DNA from 2 places in the Aminipila terrae genome. Region 2 is predicted to be linked to the other one. Evidence: riboswitches for the same ligand, from Rfam matches in the RefSeq annotation. Region 2 holds a riboswitch; the other holds the start of a gene.
The links. Region 2 has a riboswitch for cobalamin ahead of Ami3637_RS02530 (enhanced serine sensitivity protein SseB C-terminal domain-containing protein). Riboswitches for the same ligand answer to the same signal wherever they lie in the genome.
Positions count from the first base shown of each region.

Region 1: another riboswitch for cobalamin. It lies ahead of Ami3637_RS08900 (hypothetical protein); the one in region 2 lies ahead of Ami3637_RS02530 (enhanced serine sensitivity protein SseB C-terminal domain-containing protein).

Region 1 is NZ_CP047591.1:1,855,624-1,863,717, forward strand. It holds gene Ami3637_RS08880 (PqqD family peptide modification chaperone) at 1-108, opposite strand, end outside; gene Ami3637_RS08885 (OPT family oligopeptide transporter) at 98-2,014, opposite strand; gene Ami3637_RS18550 (peptidase dimerization domain-containing protein) at 2,099-2,905, opposite strand; gene Ami3637_RS18555 (M20/M25/M40 family metallo-hydrolase) at 2,842-3,561, opposite strand; cobalamin riboswitch at 4,204-4,416, shown strand; gene Ami3637_RS08900 (hypothetical protein) at 4,624-6,699, shown strand; gene Ami3637_RS08905 (hypothetical protein) at 6,659-7,738, shown strand; gene Ami3637_RS08910 (hypothetical protein) at 7,748-8,094, shown strand, end outside.
Region 2 is NZ_CP047591.1:541,738-549,831, forward strand. It holds gene Ami3637_RS02505 (DUF4430 domain-containing protein) at 1-1,241, opposite strand, end outside; gene Ami3637_RS02510 (immunoglobulin-like domain-containing protein) at 1,286-3,661, opposite strand; gene Ami3637_RS02515 (hypothetical protein) at 3,904-4,446, opposite strand; gene Ami3637_RS02520 (hypothetical protein) at 4,608-4,775, opposite strand; gene Ami3637_RS02525 (hypothetical protein) at 4,889-5,494, opposite strand; gene Ami3637_RS02530 (enhanced serine sensitivity protein SseB C-terminal domain-containing protein) at 5,640-6,377, opposite strand; cobalamin riboswitch at 6,543-6,752, opposite strand; gene Ami3637_RS17790 (hypothetical protein) at 7,169-7,294, opposite strand; cobalamin riboswitch at 7,426-7,634, opposite strand; gene Ami3637_RS02535 (polysaccharide biosynthesis protein) at 7,738-8,094, opposite strand, start outside.

The sequences.
Region 1 (8,094 bases), 1.3 Mb from region 2:
ATCCTGTTTAATCAGTATAGTCACGATGCCCTCATCACTGACCTCATATAGAAGCTTGCTTGAAACTTGAAATATGATATCTAATAAATTGGGTTGTTTAGCTGACATTCTTTGGTTTAGCTTTCATGAGAGGGATAATGGTAGCAACCACCAGAACCACTAGTAAGATTAAAGCCATACCATTAGAGCTGGCAAATCCGGATGGAGGGGTTGCGCCAACCACGCCAGTTACTTGTAGGATGATGCCAATCAGTCCAATGATGGAGCCGCCAGCCACCAGGCCGGAGGATAGGCTCACGCCGTTGGAGATTCTGTAATCCTTTTCTTCTTCGCTCTTAGATGCCTTTTCTACAAGTACGCGAAGCAGAGCCCCTACCAGAATGATGGAGGTGGTAGCGATTGGCAGATAGAATCCGATAGCAACCGTCATAACAGGCAGATCAAGCAGGAAGAAGACAACGCCGAGAAACATGCCAGCGATGATCATAACCCACGGAAGTTTGCCGGACATAATGCCAGAAGTCAATGTTGCCATTAAGTTGGCCTGAGGCAGTGCAAATGGTACGTTATCACCAGTCATGGACAGCTGGCTGGCAAGTAATAAGATGACACCAGTAACAACTACCACACCCACGATGCTGGCTATGGCGTAGTATTTCTGCATTTCATTCTTATCACCGCCGATGACGAAGGTAACCTTCTGAGATTGACAATAGCCACCAGCCGTAGCAATGGCGGTGACGATAAAGGTGCCAAACAGCAGCAGGGTACGGTTATCTACTTCACTGGTCCAACCCATGCCCACAAATAGCAGAGTAACAATCACGATGGAGGCGATGGTCATACCGGAGACAGGCAGATTGGAAGTACCAATTGTACCAGTCAGACGCCCTGCAACGATGGTGAACAGCATAGACAGAATTAAGGACAAAATGGTGGTCAGAATAGCCATCATAATATTGCCGCCGGAGATCATGAAGCCGCCCACAAAACCGACTACCATACCACCCAGTAGAATGACGGTCTGCTGAGTACCGCCACCTTCTCCTGTGGCCTTAGCATTTTTAGTCTCCTTAATAGAGGAGACAACAGTAGGAATCAGGCGAATGGCACCAATCAGGCCGCCAGAAAGCATGATACCTGCACCGATATATTTTACATAGCTGCCAGCAATATCGCTTACCTGCATGGAACCCATGGCCACAGACGGATTATTCCACACTGGGGCCGTGCTTCCACTTAAAGTGGCAAAATATCCAATCAGAGGCGTAATGACGAAGTTGGACAGGATAGAGCTGGAGAACATAGTCAGTGCCACTGGCAGACCAACGATAAAACCGATACCCAACAGCAGAGGATTCACCTCCAGCTGAAAACGCCATTTATAGAAGGATTCATTTACATAGCTGATGACGTTGTTGGTCACGTTCAGGAAGGAGCTGGTCAAAACAGTGAGAATCCCTCCGATGACAAAACCAGTACCCATGAACTTGATAGAATCTTTGGCACCTTCAGATGCCACCAGGGTTTCCGAAATGGCCATGGATTCAGGATACATCAGATTGCCGTGTTCTTCCACAATCAGGTAGTTATAAATTAAAGAAATAGATCCCAGGCCGAACAGGGCACCACCTGCTCCAATCACGAAGCCTTCCAGAGCGGAAACATGAGAGCCAATCAGAAGGATGGCTGGCATAACGAAAATCATACCGCTGGCGATGGATTCACCACCGCTGGACATGCCCTGGATCAGGTTTTTGCCCAGAATGCCCTTTTTCTTAGCAAAGATGGCAATGAATACAGATCCTAAGATAGAGCCGGGGATACCGGCAGCTACAGTAAGGCCAGCCTTCATGCCAGAGTAAGCTGTGGAGGCCGCAAATAGTGCGGCTAATAAAATACCGATAATTAAGACGACAATATTTCCTCCAAGTTTGGAGCCGTTAGAGATATATGGCACGTAGTCTTTTCCAGATACGCCGCCATAAGCTTCTTTGGATAGTTTTTTATTCATAAAACACTCACCTTTCAACAATTTATTGGAAATAGATGTTTATTTTCAATTCTGTTAATACCCAAAAGGTTTATCTGACTGTAGTTAGCCCATATTTTTAAGTGCTTCTTTCAAAAATTTCCATGTTCGCTGGGTGGAAGGGATGCTCAGATGTTCCTCTGCTGTGTGAACCCCTATCATAGTAGGTCCAATTGAAATCATATCCATTTGCCCATGGAACATTTCATCAAATAATGCGCATTCCAGTCCGGCATGAATGGCATTCATCAGAGGTTTTTCACCAAACATCTTTTCATATAAATCAGCAAATAATGCCCGTACGTTTGAGTCAGGGTCGTATCGCCACTCTGGATAGGATGACTCTTCAACCACCTTTCCATTTGTAAGATGTGCAATAGAAACAATAGTATTGAAGATATTCGCCTTGATACTGCCCAAAGAGCTCCGGATAGAGCTGATGATTTCCACCGTCTCTTCCCTGGTCTCAATGACGCCCAGATTCAAAGAACTTTCCACAAGCCCCTCGATATCCATGCTCATGGTTTGAACTCCATTTGGTATGAGGTACAGGAATTGGACCACCTGCTGGGCGCTACTGGATGTAAAGACCTGTTTAGGCTGGCTATCCATTGGGGATAGAACAATGCGGAGGTCCGGATCTGCTATTTTGAATTCATCTCGTAGTACTGCCTCCAGGTCATCTAATTGCTTGCGCAACAATTCCTCATCCTCCTTGAGGCATCCGATGACAGCTCTGGCATCCCGGGCAATAGCGTTGTGCGCAGAACCACCGTCTATAGAGCACAATGTAAAAGATAAATTAGCATTCATATAATCCAGCAAGCGGGCAAGCAATTTATTTGCATTGGCTCTGCCTTTGTGGATTTCCATTCCGGAATGTCCCCTTGAAGGCCTTCCACTGTCAAGGAGAAAAAGTTCATATTCGTATCCGGAGTCTCCCAGGAAACGGGGATGTTAATCCGGGCCATGCATCCTCCAGCACAGCTGACAGTTAAAATACCCTCTTCTTCTGAGTCAATGTTAATCAGTGTTCTACCTGAGATGGATTTTGAGTCCAGTCCGTGAGCTCCATCCATTCCCGTCTCCTCACAGGTTGTAACTAATAGCTCTAATGGCGGGTGGGGAATGTCTTCGGCGGCCAAAAGAGCCAGCCCCATGGCAACGGCAATACCGTCATCTGCCCCCAGCGTAGTGCCCGTGGCATATATCATGTCATCATGCACCTGAAGATTAATCGGATCTCTTAAAAAATCGTGGAGCACACCGGGGCCCTTTTCACAGACCATATCCATATGACCTTGAATGACCACGCCGGGACTGTTTTCATAGCCTGGGCTGCCAGGTTTTTTAATCAGCACATTTAGTGCTGCATCCTGCATGACCTCCAGACCATGAGCCTTTGCAAAAGAGACCAAATAGTCACTAACGGCCTGCTCGTTGCCGGAACCTCTGGGAATTTTGCTGAGTTCTTCAAAATAGAAAAACACATCGGCAGGCTCTTGATTTTTCAATACTCTGTCTTCCATAACAAACCTCCTTCTTAAAATTGGATAATATAGTCTACCATAAAAAAATAAGGCATCATGTCGAATAAAGGGAGTGATTAAATGTATTTTTTAGTTTGAGAAGAGTAGGAAAAACTATTTCAAAGAGGCAAAATTAATGGAAATCTCAATCTCAGAATCTATCGCATATAAATATTATTATAATATAATTTTTTTATGCTCTTTCTGTTAAATCAAATTATTAATTTATCGGAGCATTTATGAAATCAGGATGTGTCCCAGGCCGTTGATATAGGAATGGTCTGATTAAATTTTAGACTTTCTTAGCAAGAACTAAGACTATTACAAAACTTTTATATAATCAACAGATTAGAGAAGTAGAACGTTTTAAGAGGATTGGCATACACTGAGTTAGAATAAGATTCGGATGCTGTAGGAAACATCATGATAATTAAAACTGTCGGGGGATGGTTATATAACCTTTCAACAGTTTTAATTTATGAGCAGTACATGATAAAAAGATAAGAAATATTTAATTAAGAATAATGTTGAAATATAGAAATTAAAGTGATATTATAGTTGATGAAAATATAAATATTTCCATTTCATATATAATTATGAAATTTCGACAATATTAAACAAATTTCGACAAGGAGAGCTATTCAATTAAATAAATATCTATGTCTGTCGGCGGGAGCCGGCAGCTAAGAGGGAAGCCGGTGAAAGTCCGGCGCGGACCCGCCGCTGTAAACGAGGAGTTCCTGCCCATTCATATACAAGATGAAAAACCATCACTGAAAGCAAATAAAGCTTTTGGGAAGAGGGCAGAAATGTGGATACGTAAGTCAGAAGGCCTGCATGGATTAAAATAGTAACTGGTTACGAGGTAAATGACCAGGGAATTGTATTTTTAATTTATTTTTTAAAATAAATAAAAGAGAAACAGTGAAAATGGACTGTGGCAGATTTGCTACAGCCTTTTTTGTTGGCAAAAACAAAAGGGGGAACATTTTGTAAAAGTGGCTGCAGCAGCTTGCAGTATAGGTGTTTGTGTATTATTTTAACAGGAGGAACAAAAGAAAAATGACATTTAATCTAAGAAAATCATTGGCAGTACTTATGATTATAGCTATGGTTATGAGTACAGGTCTGAGTGCCTATGGGATGGACTGGCCAACCTATCAGGGAAATGATATTCATAACGGAATTTTGACAGATGGAGCAGAAATTAGCGGAAGTCCAAGTGTCACTCGTGTAGATTTACCTAAAAACGGATCTGGTAGTATAGGGTCGACATGGGCAGAACGACAACCATTTGCAGGAGTAGATACGGTACCTGTCATGGAAACTAGAAATGGAAATACCTATGCATATGTGCTTTATGACGGGTATAAAGCTGCATATGGTAAAGGTGGCGGCAGACTAGCCAAAATTGACTGCACGGCATCTACTCCACAGGTAGTATGGGATAAGCAAATTACACAGTGCTCAGGCATCCAACTATCCTCTCCTTACCTGGATACTGATAACCGATGCATTTATGTGGGAGCATCAGGATATAATCAGAAAGCCTATAATGATGGGCTGGCATTGACTGGAGGAGCCATAACAGACGGCTGGACGGTATCTTCTGCAGGGACTGCCATGGAGGATGGAAAGGTAACCGTATCGGGTAATCAGACTGTTACTTTGACCCAGACAAATGTAAATCTGACTAAGGGTGACACTCATCGCTCTGCTACCTGTGTAAAAATTAACGGAAACAATGTGAATATGACTATCACTGCTAAGCTAAATGGAACTATAGTTGGAAGTGAGTCGTTAAACTCTTGCAATTTTATTGATGGACGTTTTTATTTTAACCTAATGTTTGGGCAACAATTTTCAACAGCCGAATCCGCTGTAAATACAGGGACAAATAATATTTTGGAATTTACCTATGAAATTTCAGAAAATGACAGTAATACTGTGGAGATTGAATATTGCCAGTTGTATGAACAGAATAGTTCTATTACAAAAGTAGCAAATATTGATGAAGAACCTATTACAGAATGGTCCTTAAATATACCAGATAATGCAGTAATAGGCACTCCTATTGTGAAAAGTGGAGAGTATCTATACTTCGGCACATGGTCAGGGCATTATTTAGGAACTTATTATCAGTATGATCTTGATAATGAGGAGTTAAAAACTTTTAATCCAGGCAATGGCGGCTTTTATCGGGCAGGTGCTGTAGTAGAGGGTAATTATGTTTATTTTGGTGGAGACAAAGGATATCTTTATGCTCGTCCGGTAGGTAATGATTTTGACAATACTTCGGAAGGGAGCGTTATCAATTTGTCAACTGTAGGAGGAGTGGAATCAGGGAATGTGCGCAGCACTATTTCTCTGGTAGACGGACATCTTTACTTTACCAGCCAGGGTGGTTATTTATGGAGCTTTACTCCTGAAGAAGGAATCCCGACTTTAGACTGGAAAGCTCAGCTGGCAGGAACCTCTACTTCTACTCCAACAGTAGTAGGAGATAATATTTATGTGGGTTACTACAGTGGATTTACTGCCGGAGGCGTCCAAAAGGTAGCCAAAACAGGAAACCATGAAGTTTCTTCCGTCGCAGAACCGGGACCTGTACTAAGCTCTATATTAGTATATACAAAGGGTGGAGTAGATTACCTCTATTTTACTACTAATTCTCGAACTGGAGCAGGCTATTGTTTCAATGGAAGCAATGGAGCAAAAGTATGGCAGACACCTGGAGAGACCTATGCATTGCAGGGTATGGCTTACAGCGGAGGTGTACTGACTTTTGGAAATGATAATGATAGTTTTTATGTAATAGGAGAAAGATATGTGCCACCGACACCGCCTGAGACATCGATACCTAATAATACAGGAGAATTATTATGGCCTGCAGATTCATCTGAAGTAACGCTGTGGTTTGGACAAATTGATGAACAGTATACTGCGGTAAATAAAGGGATGAATATTCAGGGTACGGCAAATAGCAATGTCTATTCTGTCTGCGATGGTGTAGTGGCATATAAAGGTTATTCATCTACGTACGGCAACCTTCTTTATGTAGATTTTAAATACAACAATATTACAATGCAAGTAAGATATGGACACTTATCCGAAAGTTCAAGTTGGGGATGTAGTTAAACAAGGTGATGTAGTTGGACAAATGGGACGAGACGCTAACACTGGGAAAGGATTAATTGAAATTGTTTTCTGTGAATCTAAGGATAGCAAGCCATGCGATAAAAATGGCAAGAACATTCAGTTAGTAGACCCCATTCAGTATTTAGAGAGACCAATGAGTGACATTTCATATCTGGAGAAAGACATGACCACTATGTTAGACACTACAGGGTTAGGAGATACACCAGTTTACCCTTCTATCATTTGGCCATGGGAAGACAAAAATGATCCAGATATAAGGTACAGGGAGAATAAGGATGTTAACATTGATCAGGCATATTTAAGAAAACTCATAGTTGAGTATGGAAGAGAAATCGATAAGACAATTACACATAAAAATATAGAGAAAAATGGAATCATTACGTATGATGCAAAGAGCGGTATCACTACAGTGAAATTAAACGGTAGGAGTAAAAGGTATGGAGTTTCCCTTGGAAATGCTCAGATAAAGAACAACAGAATGATTGTGAATCGGGAGCAGGTTTGGTACGATTTAATAGGAAAGACATATCATTCTCCAGATGGGGGAACATGGTATGCGGATAAAACAAGTCCGATATTTGGAGGAGTATGGCAGTGCGTTTATTTGCCGAAAGATATTGCTAATGATTTATATTTAATAACGGAGGGCACACATATTGAAAAGGTTCTGTATGATAAAGCAGCAGGAGCGTGGGATGCAGGAACTGCGGCCGCTTTATCAGGATTTTGTACTTGGGTATACACAGAATATGGTGTTACTATATCCGTTGCCAGGGCTAGTTTTCTGGCAGGAGCAATTGTTTGCTGCTATGATCTTTCAAAAGCTTGGGAAAGAGACTGTTTTCGAGAGGCAGTCATGCAGTGTGGTGACAATGAATTTGTAAGAATCTCTTTTATAATTACAGATGGTGGTATCGTAAATACATACAGAATTACAAAAGAGATTAAAGATGTGTACCGGTATCAGGGAACATTTAAACCGGGGTATTATGAAAGTTATTCTAAGGTAAAGAAGTAGGGGAGATATATGAAATACAGACGCAGATTGGACGTGGTTATTACTATTGTTGGTATATTTACACTAATTTTTTCCATGCTTGCTAGGAGGGGAGACGCACCGCAAACTTTTGCAAGACTGGGAATTAATATTAACTTTATATCATCGCTAATTCTGGGTAGTATACTTTTTTACTGGACTTTTGAAGCAAGAGCGTATAAAAGATCTTTACTGGAATCCATAGCATGTTTCCTATTAAGTATAAGTTCTTTTTTATTGGCAATCTGCAGTTATTATACAACATGGAAATTTAGTGATATTAGTTTGATGATCATTATTGTTCTGTCTATAGTAGCAAGCACTATTTTTTGGCAGTC
Region 2 (8,094 bases):
AATAGCACAATGATATCTTCTTTGGCATCCCTAGTTACTTTACCGTTCTCATTAATGGCAAACAACTTATTTGGAAGCCATGTAACAGAAGTACCAAATAATCCGTCATTGGTTAGAAGTAAATCTCCTGTGACCTCATTGCTCGAATCAATGGCCCCACCAATCTTCAATGCTTGAGCTGCATCGTATACCAAATGCTGATTTAAAGTTGAATTATCTGGTAGTTTTGAAGGGTCTTCACAATACTTAAATATTAAATAACTTCCTTCTTCCACATTATACTGGTTTAATGGCTCTGTAATCCGGATACCATCTCCATCTTCTGTTTTTTTGTAAACATACCACTGCCCTTTACCATCAGTTTTAACACCTCCCAGCTCCTGAATAGCTTTATCGCCAGCAGTAATGCTTATCTTATTTTCCAAAGCTGTCTGCTGTAACACATCCAATATAGTTCCGCTTTTGTGTACAGAAGCATTCTCTAAAATCTTGCTGTTTCCTGTTTTACCGTAAATGGATATCTCTGCAGTGCCTTTTTCTTTCAGTCCGTCAACTGCATCTTTTAAGTTAAAATAACTTTGTCCAAAATAGTAATTCTTCATTCTATCTGCATCATTTTTAACCTGTAATGCAGCCTCATAAGCATTCTTTAAAGTGTCAAAACTTTTTGTTGTATATTTACCGTCACCATCTGTCACAAGGGTTCCTGCACTTTTTATTGTTTCTTCAAATTGTTCAGGTTTAACCCCTATTCTTCTCCATACACTATCACCGTAATATACATCTCCAAATTCAATGGCTATCTGTGTATTCACATCAGTTTTCCCAGCAACCTCTTGGTTATACAGCGTATCAAGAACTCCAGTGCCATCTTTTTTCCATTCTTCGTTAGTCAAATCAAAACCTGGCACACCAGCCTTCTGCATAGCCGTAAAGCCACTTACTACGCAGCCATTGGATAATGCAATACTTCCGCCATCTACTCCACCTGTATTAAACAAGCCTTTATTTATCCCCGTTTTTTCTTGCTTTTCCTTTAATGTTGCGATGAAGTTATTTAATTCATCTGTTGTATCGGAATTTCCATTACGCATCATAGTGGTTGCCATTGGAATTAAAGACCATCCTGCAAGGTCTGGACCATACTGCAAATCACCTAGTTGACTTTTGAAAAAACCTTCTATACTATTTCTATTGTACTTATGTGCCTGTGGATCAGCTGCCGCTGCGTCTAAAGCCATAGCTGCCCAAATAGGGCTGCCCCATGCTCCCCAGCTTTTTTCATCTAGAAATTTCTGTAATTTTTCAACATAGTTTTCTCCCTGATAATTATAGGGTTATCTCCCTGAGCTAAAATCTGCAGAACAACAGCCCCATAATCTGTTCCCTGCCAAGTAGAAGAGGCTCTATGACTTTTTACATCATATAATTTAAAGTTATAATTATCAAAGTCATCGCCCAAAACGGATTTAGCTGCAAAAATATCCCAATAAGAGCTTGTCAAATCTCTGTTATGATTGTAGTAGGAGCGAAGTTGAGCAACAGCCTTATCCACCACGTCATCTGACAATTGCCTGGATACAGTCACTTGGAATTCTTTTACCTTAATAAAAGTTCCATTTGTTACAGTTGCCTTTAGTGTTAATTTTGTGTCTGTATCTCCTAAAGTTACTCTACCTTCATTTGTAATAGTCTCAAGTTTAGAAGACTCCCACACAATATTACTTCCATTTTTCCCAGTTGTAGGCAGCTCTATATCTCCTGTAACAAACAGTGGTATAGATAATGAATCATAGTCTTCTGTTCCTTTTTCATTGTTTTGGTCAGCAATTGCCAGCACTTTTACAAGAAAAGTTTTTGTCTGGGATGCTTCTCCTCGCTTAATATTAGCGGTTAACGAAACGACTGCATCCATTTGGCCTTGCTCTGGTCTGACTATATTCCCTGTGGAAGAATTGATTACATCTGAATTGGATGATTCCCATACTATAGTACTCCCGTAATACCCTTTTACAGGCAGGGAGATTTTTTCTGTTGCAATGTCTGGAAGTTTGATATTGTTGGTATCTTTCTGTACAGCCTCTGCATCAGTAAGTATGGAAGTATCATAAGTCATGGAAGCCAAAATAGACTTGCCATTCTGGTAATCTCCCATGGCCATGGCAACCCCCATGGTTGCAGGATCCCACGGCATATCATCATGTACTGGGTTTATATAAAATGCTCCATTATCTGCTCTTCCGTTACGAAGTTTGTTCCAAAGTCCGTATTCATCCACTTTATCTTTGTGACCACTGGCAACTAAAGCTGAAATATAATAGGCATATTCCTCTGTTCCATAATTTTTTGAGTTATCCAAATCATAAACGAACTTTAAAGTCTTTAAAATTCCATCTATTTCTTTTTGCGCAAATTCTTTTAACGGCTTTGTCTCCCCCTTAACGGTAATTTGCGTACCATCATTTAACCAGCGGCTGAATAGAATAATCGCAAGACTCTGATCTACCTGCCCATCAATTTCTAAAGATCCATCCCTGTCAATCTCAGCTAAAGCCCGCCCACCTTCTACATTTATATCCTGACGTTCCTCTGCATACTTGTCATCTTTTGCATCTATCATGTGCGAGAATATGTCTTCAATAGCTCCTATTCTGCCATAATGGGTTCCTGCCTGCTGCTCATTTCCCCAGTCTTTTCCCCCGAAGTAAGCCTCTAGTGCCATTGTGTTTACAACACAATTTCTTACAGGATATCCGAGTGTTGAAGAAGGATTAGAAAAACTCCCATTATCGTACTGTCCAGATATCATTTCACTAATTAAATCTGCCTGCTCTGTCAATCCTGTGCTGGGATAAACCTTTATATACTGCCTTGGATCTTTGTCCATGGCAATCCAGTCAAGCACCGCACTTGCTTCAGGGTTCCTAAAAGTTACATCATCGCTATAGTACCCACCTGTGCCATAGAACTGTGTATTGTCCGCTATACCTCCAAGCTGGGGATCATTCATTAACGAAGCCAGCGAAAATGCCTGATGGCATTTGTTAATGCCTTTGCTTGCTTTATCCAGCGGATAGCTTTTATAGTACTGTTTTAACAGTTCCATATTTTTTCCAAAAGGAAATGTTTTATCCTCTGGTTCTATATTAAAAACTTTTGTCCGGATTACCGTTGCACAGTTACCACTTTTGATGATAATTTTTAGCTGAACCGTGTTATCCGGCTCCCCCGGTTGGAGTGGATGAACCTCTTTATCTGCAGAGGAAACCACTTTTTCATTAGAGGATACTAAGGAAACAGTATCTTCTTTTTCTTTAATAAGAGCAACAATATCATCTACTGTTGCCGCAGAATCCACGGTGGTTTTTAAATCTGCCACAGTTTTAAAAACTGCTTCTTCTGCTTCTTTTCCAGCGGTACGGTCTGCCTGATTTGCTTCTGCCAGTCTTAGAAAAACTGATTTTGCGTTTGCATCACTTTCCAGTCGTTTTCCATAATCCAAAGCAATGGCAGCCATAGCAGTAGCTTCTCCATTTGCTGATGAAGCACTTGCCGTGCGCTTATACTGCCCGTCTTCCATCTGGAAACCCGCCAGTTTCTTCCACTCATCTTCACTAACCGCTTGCCCTGTTGAAAGTTTTGCAACGATATAGGCTGCCATTGTCTCACATTGAGAAGTATAAACAGTTTTTCCTGAAGCTTTTAGTGTTGCTAAAGCAGTTGCTAACTTACCAGTACCCGATTTTGCTTCTTCCGAATTGTCTAAAGAAAGTCCCTGTGTCAGCCAGAAGTTATTGTAAAAGGTAATGTTTTGAATCTTATTGCTTAGTCCCCATTGCGCTGTTCTAAAGCTATTGATTTCCCCTGCAGAAGAGTTTGAAGCAGCAAGGGCAGTAGTTGCCTTTATTTTATATTATTTAAACAAATATTTTTACCTCTATCCACTCCATATGCAGGCCAGGTATCGCCCCAATATGCATTTAGTGCTAATAAAGCCAGACCATCTGCGGCTTTAGGATTAGTATTATTTTCAATATTTGTAAAATATCCTGTTTCCCCAGACTGAGAACTCAGCAGTTCATGTATATAGTTATGCCCCTGAAAATCTGCAGGATCTCCACCTGCTGCCAGGATATCCAATATAATCTGTGCCAGCCAGGTTTGCGCATTTACTCCATTTGTCGTTTCAGATAAAGTATCCGAAGCGTTAGCTTCTCCAAATTTTAAGTCACTTATTTCACGATATTTTAAATGGTATTGCTCTTCCATCTGCGATGCTGTTTTTAAAGCCTTCATACTGGCTCTTTCGCCAACCGCAAAACGGGCTACACCTTCCATGGGTGTTGAGAGTTCTGTGTCCTGTCCCAAATTTTTATAATATGCTGTCACTTTATCCAGCTGACTTTCCAGCACGTTTCCTTCCTGTGGTGCCTCTTCTGACAGCAACTTTATTTTTTCATTTGACTTTATATCTGAATTATCTGTTTCCCCTGTTTTTTGTATATCAGTTTCTCCAGAAATTTTATTTTCATGCTCATCTTGTATCTGTTCATTTTTTTCCTTATCTGTGTCCTTATTTTCCCCAATATCTTTAGTAGCTTCTTTCTCTATATTCCCTTGTTTGATTGTTCCATCTCCACATTATCCAAAAGAACAGTATTCTGATTTTCTACAGACTCATTTTCTAGCTTACTTTCTGCAAAACTAAATCCCATACCCAACTGTGATATCAGCATTACAACAATTAATACCACTGCTATTTTTCGTTTTATCATATTCTAAAACCTTTCTAGAATTTCAATCTGATTTTTATCTTAAATTATATCTAAAAGAGACGGCAGTTATAAAAATCTGCCGTCTTCCATATTGGGATAAAATCTTAGTAATACTACTTCGTTGTAGGTCCGTCAATCTTCCAAGTGTAATCATAAGTACTGTAATCGAATCTGATTTTATCTCCCTCATGAAGCTGGATTCTGCTTAAGTATTCAGCTGCAGATGTTTCTGTACCACCAGCTGGTGTAATATATGCACTCCAGCCTGCTCCAACAGATTCACCCCACCACTGTCCATTATCATCCTTGTATTCATCATACTGATTGTAAGAGGTATAGCTTCCTACATCTTTAATATATGCACCTGGATTTCCATACTTTGGCGCTAAATCAACACCGGTAGTTACGGCTTTGTTAGGAATATAAGTTTTTGTTGCTGCAATAATAGCATCCATAACGGATGACTTTGTCCCCAAAGGATTGATTGTAGCAGAATTAAACTGATCTGCTGTAAAATAGGATTTTGTTGCCAGAGTTATGTTAATACCCATAGGTACATTTATTGGTGTACTTGTATTCCAAATGGGATTTCCCTGAGACGTAAACTGCACTTTTACATTCACCGTGTTTGTATCAGCAAATGCAGTTACGGACATGGCAAATACCATGGCAACAACTAAAACTAGCATCATGATTCTAGAGTTTAAAAACTTTTTCATCTTAAATACCTCCACTTTTAATTAAAATTTATCCTATGTTTTATCAGCCTTATTCAAACTAGCTCTGTATAGATTCCTCCCCTTTCTGTAAATTTATTTTCAAGTGTAAGAAACACCTGTTAACATTTTTCCTTTTCTTTTTAAGTCAAAATAGATTTTTATTGCTTAACCTTGTATAAATTCTGGTAGTTTCTAGCTGGTTTGTATCAAACTCAGGTGACTTCTGTATTAATTCAAATTTTTCTCCTGGTTTCATATAAGGTTTCATTATTTCTGCTACCTGAGGGAATAATTTTATTTTTTCTCCATAAAAATCAACTAACAGCATCCAATGTTCTTCACATTCAGTCTCTCCTATAGCCTTTAAAATCCAAGCAGATTCCACCTCAATACTATTGGCAAAAAACTGCTTTAAATTTCTTGTTAAGCCTTCTGGAACTTTCTCTGGTTTCCGAAGCTTAAGCTTTCCCGAGTGTTCTTCTCTCCGCAGCATCATACCCATTGTACGGGAATCAATAATTTCCATAATCTTCCTGTCTAATACAATGTTTTCTTCAAATGGGGATATGACAATACCATTTATCTCAATAGCTGAGTCAATTACCAAATATTTAAGTCTGCTATAGGGTATCTGCACAAGCTGCTCTTCTGTAAATCTGCCTAGTTTTGATTCCTTATGTAAAAAAGCAGGAATAAACTGTTTCCCGTCTCCAGTCATAAGCATTGCAAAATTCTGTCTGTTATCTTCCTGGATTTTACCCAGACTAGGTATCCACAATGTAGTTTCAGTAAGCCTCTTAAAAAACTGATTCTCACTTTCTGAAGATTTTTCATTTATCAGCTGCTTAAATAAATCAATTAACTCTGTATTTCTTTCTTCCATGTTATTCTTTCTCCTCTTCACACTTGATGTTTTCCCTTTTTATCCATTAAAAAAACTGTGACGCTTATCGTCACAGTTCCGTTTTTAACTGTATTCTAATGTACTTTAAACCGACACTAAACCACGCTTTTTTATAAGCGCGTTGTTAGCCCCCACCTTTACCGAGGTATGCTTAAAATTTATGTTTGTCTTCTGACTTGTGTATCTTCATCTTTTGCCTGCCTTCCCAAGTATACACTCAGTGGCTGCTCTTCACAAGAGCTGTGGCTCAGACTCCACACTTACAGCGGCGGTACCGTCCCGGAATCTCACCGGAGTTCCATCTTAGCTATTAACATATTTACTGTTAACAGAACATAATACATAATTTCCAAATTTTCACTTTTATTTTTTATTTCATCCTATCAACAAATTTTCCTATTGTCAATTATTTGTTTTATTGATTTCATCGTCATTTTTCTCTCTTTTTCGACCTTGATATTTACATTTTAATCCGTAAAACCATGTATTAATAGCACCTTTCCAGAATTACACGGGTAGTTTGTCTATCAATATTTTCTAATACATTTTTGTCCAGTACAATGTGTTCTTCAAAAGGAGCAATAACAATCCCGTTTATTTCTCCCCTGAATCAGCTACTAAACCTACCAGCCTTTTATATGGTATTTGTATAAGCTGTTCTCCCTTAAACCCTCGTAAACTGGATTCTCCCTGAAGAAAAGCTGGCACAAACTTCCTTCCATCTGAGGCGGTAAGCCATACCCGTTTATCTTGTTCGTTACACTTGAAATCTAGTGCTCTCGGTATCCAGAATTTAATGTCAGCCAACCTTTTAAAAATGTAGTATCTCTTGCTTCAATTTTTTCTTTAATCAACCTTACAAACAATCTGGTTAAATTTGTATATGATTCTTCCACGTTTCTTTCCTCCTTTACTCACAAAAAAACTGTGACCAATCAAGTCACAGTTCCGTTTTCAACTGTATTTTAATGTATCTTAAACTCACGCTAACCTACGCATTGCTTATGGTTATATCTTTTTCCATAAAAGCACGTTTAACTCTTATGTTTGTCTTCTGACTTGCGTATCATAATCTTTTGCCTGCCTTCCCAAGTTTCCTCAGTGACTGCCCCTTTTCAGGGCTTTGGCTAAAAACTCCTCGCTTACAGCGGCGGTACCGTCCCGGATTTTCACCGGAGTTCCATCTTGGCCATTAACAGTATATCTGCTAACGGAACATAAAATACATTATTTTTATTTATTCATTTTTACTCTAAATCATATTATCAATAAACTTTCGTTTTGTCAAATACAGGATAAAATCTTTCTGTTCACCCCAACTCTTTTTCGCAGGTATTTCTTATACTAATTTACATTTTCTAAGTAACTTAACTAAAGCTTCACCCTTTGGCAGCATACCAATTTCATTTTCTTCTATAGCTTTTATTTTTAGCAGCACCATTCCGTATGCTACCGCTCCAATACCAATGGCAACTACAGTGGACATGCTGTTACCGATAAATCCAGCCAGTCCCTTATAGGCACAAAGAACTAATACAAACATCACAAGACCTGAGATAAGCGGTTTCCATACTGATAGTTTCAAATCAAAAGTAATACCTGTCATCTTTTTAACTGCTGCAAAATTAATCATACCAATAGTAATATATCCAAGAGTGCTTCCAATAGCTGCACCTTCAACATTCAGGTCTGTTAT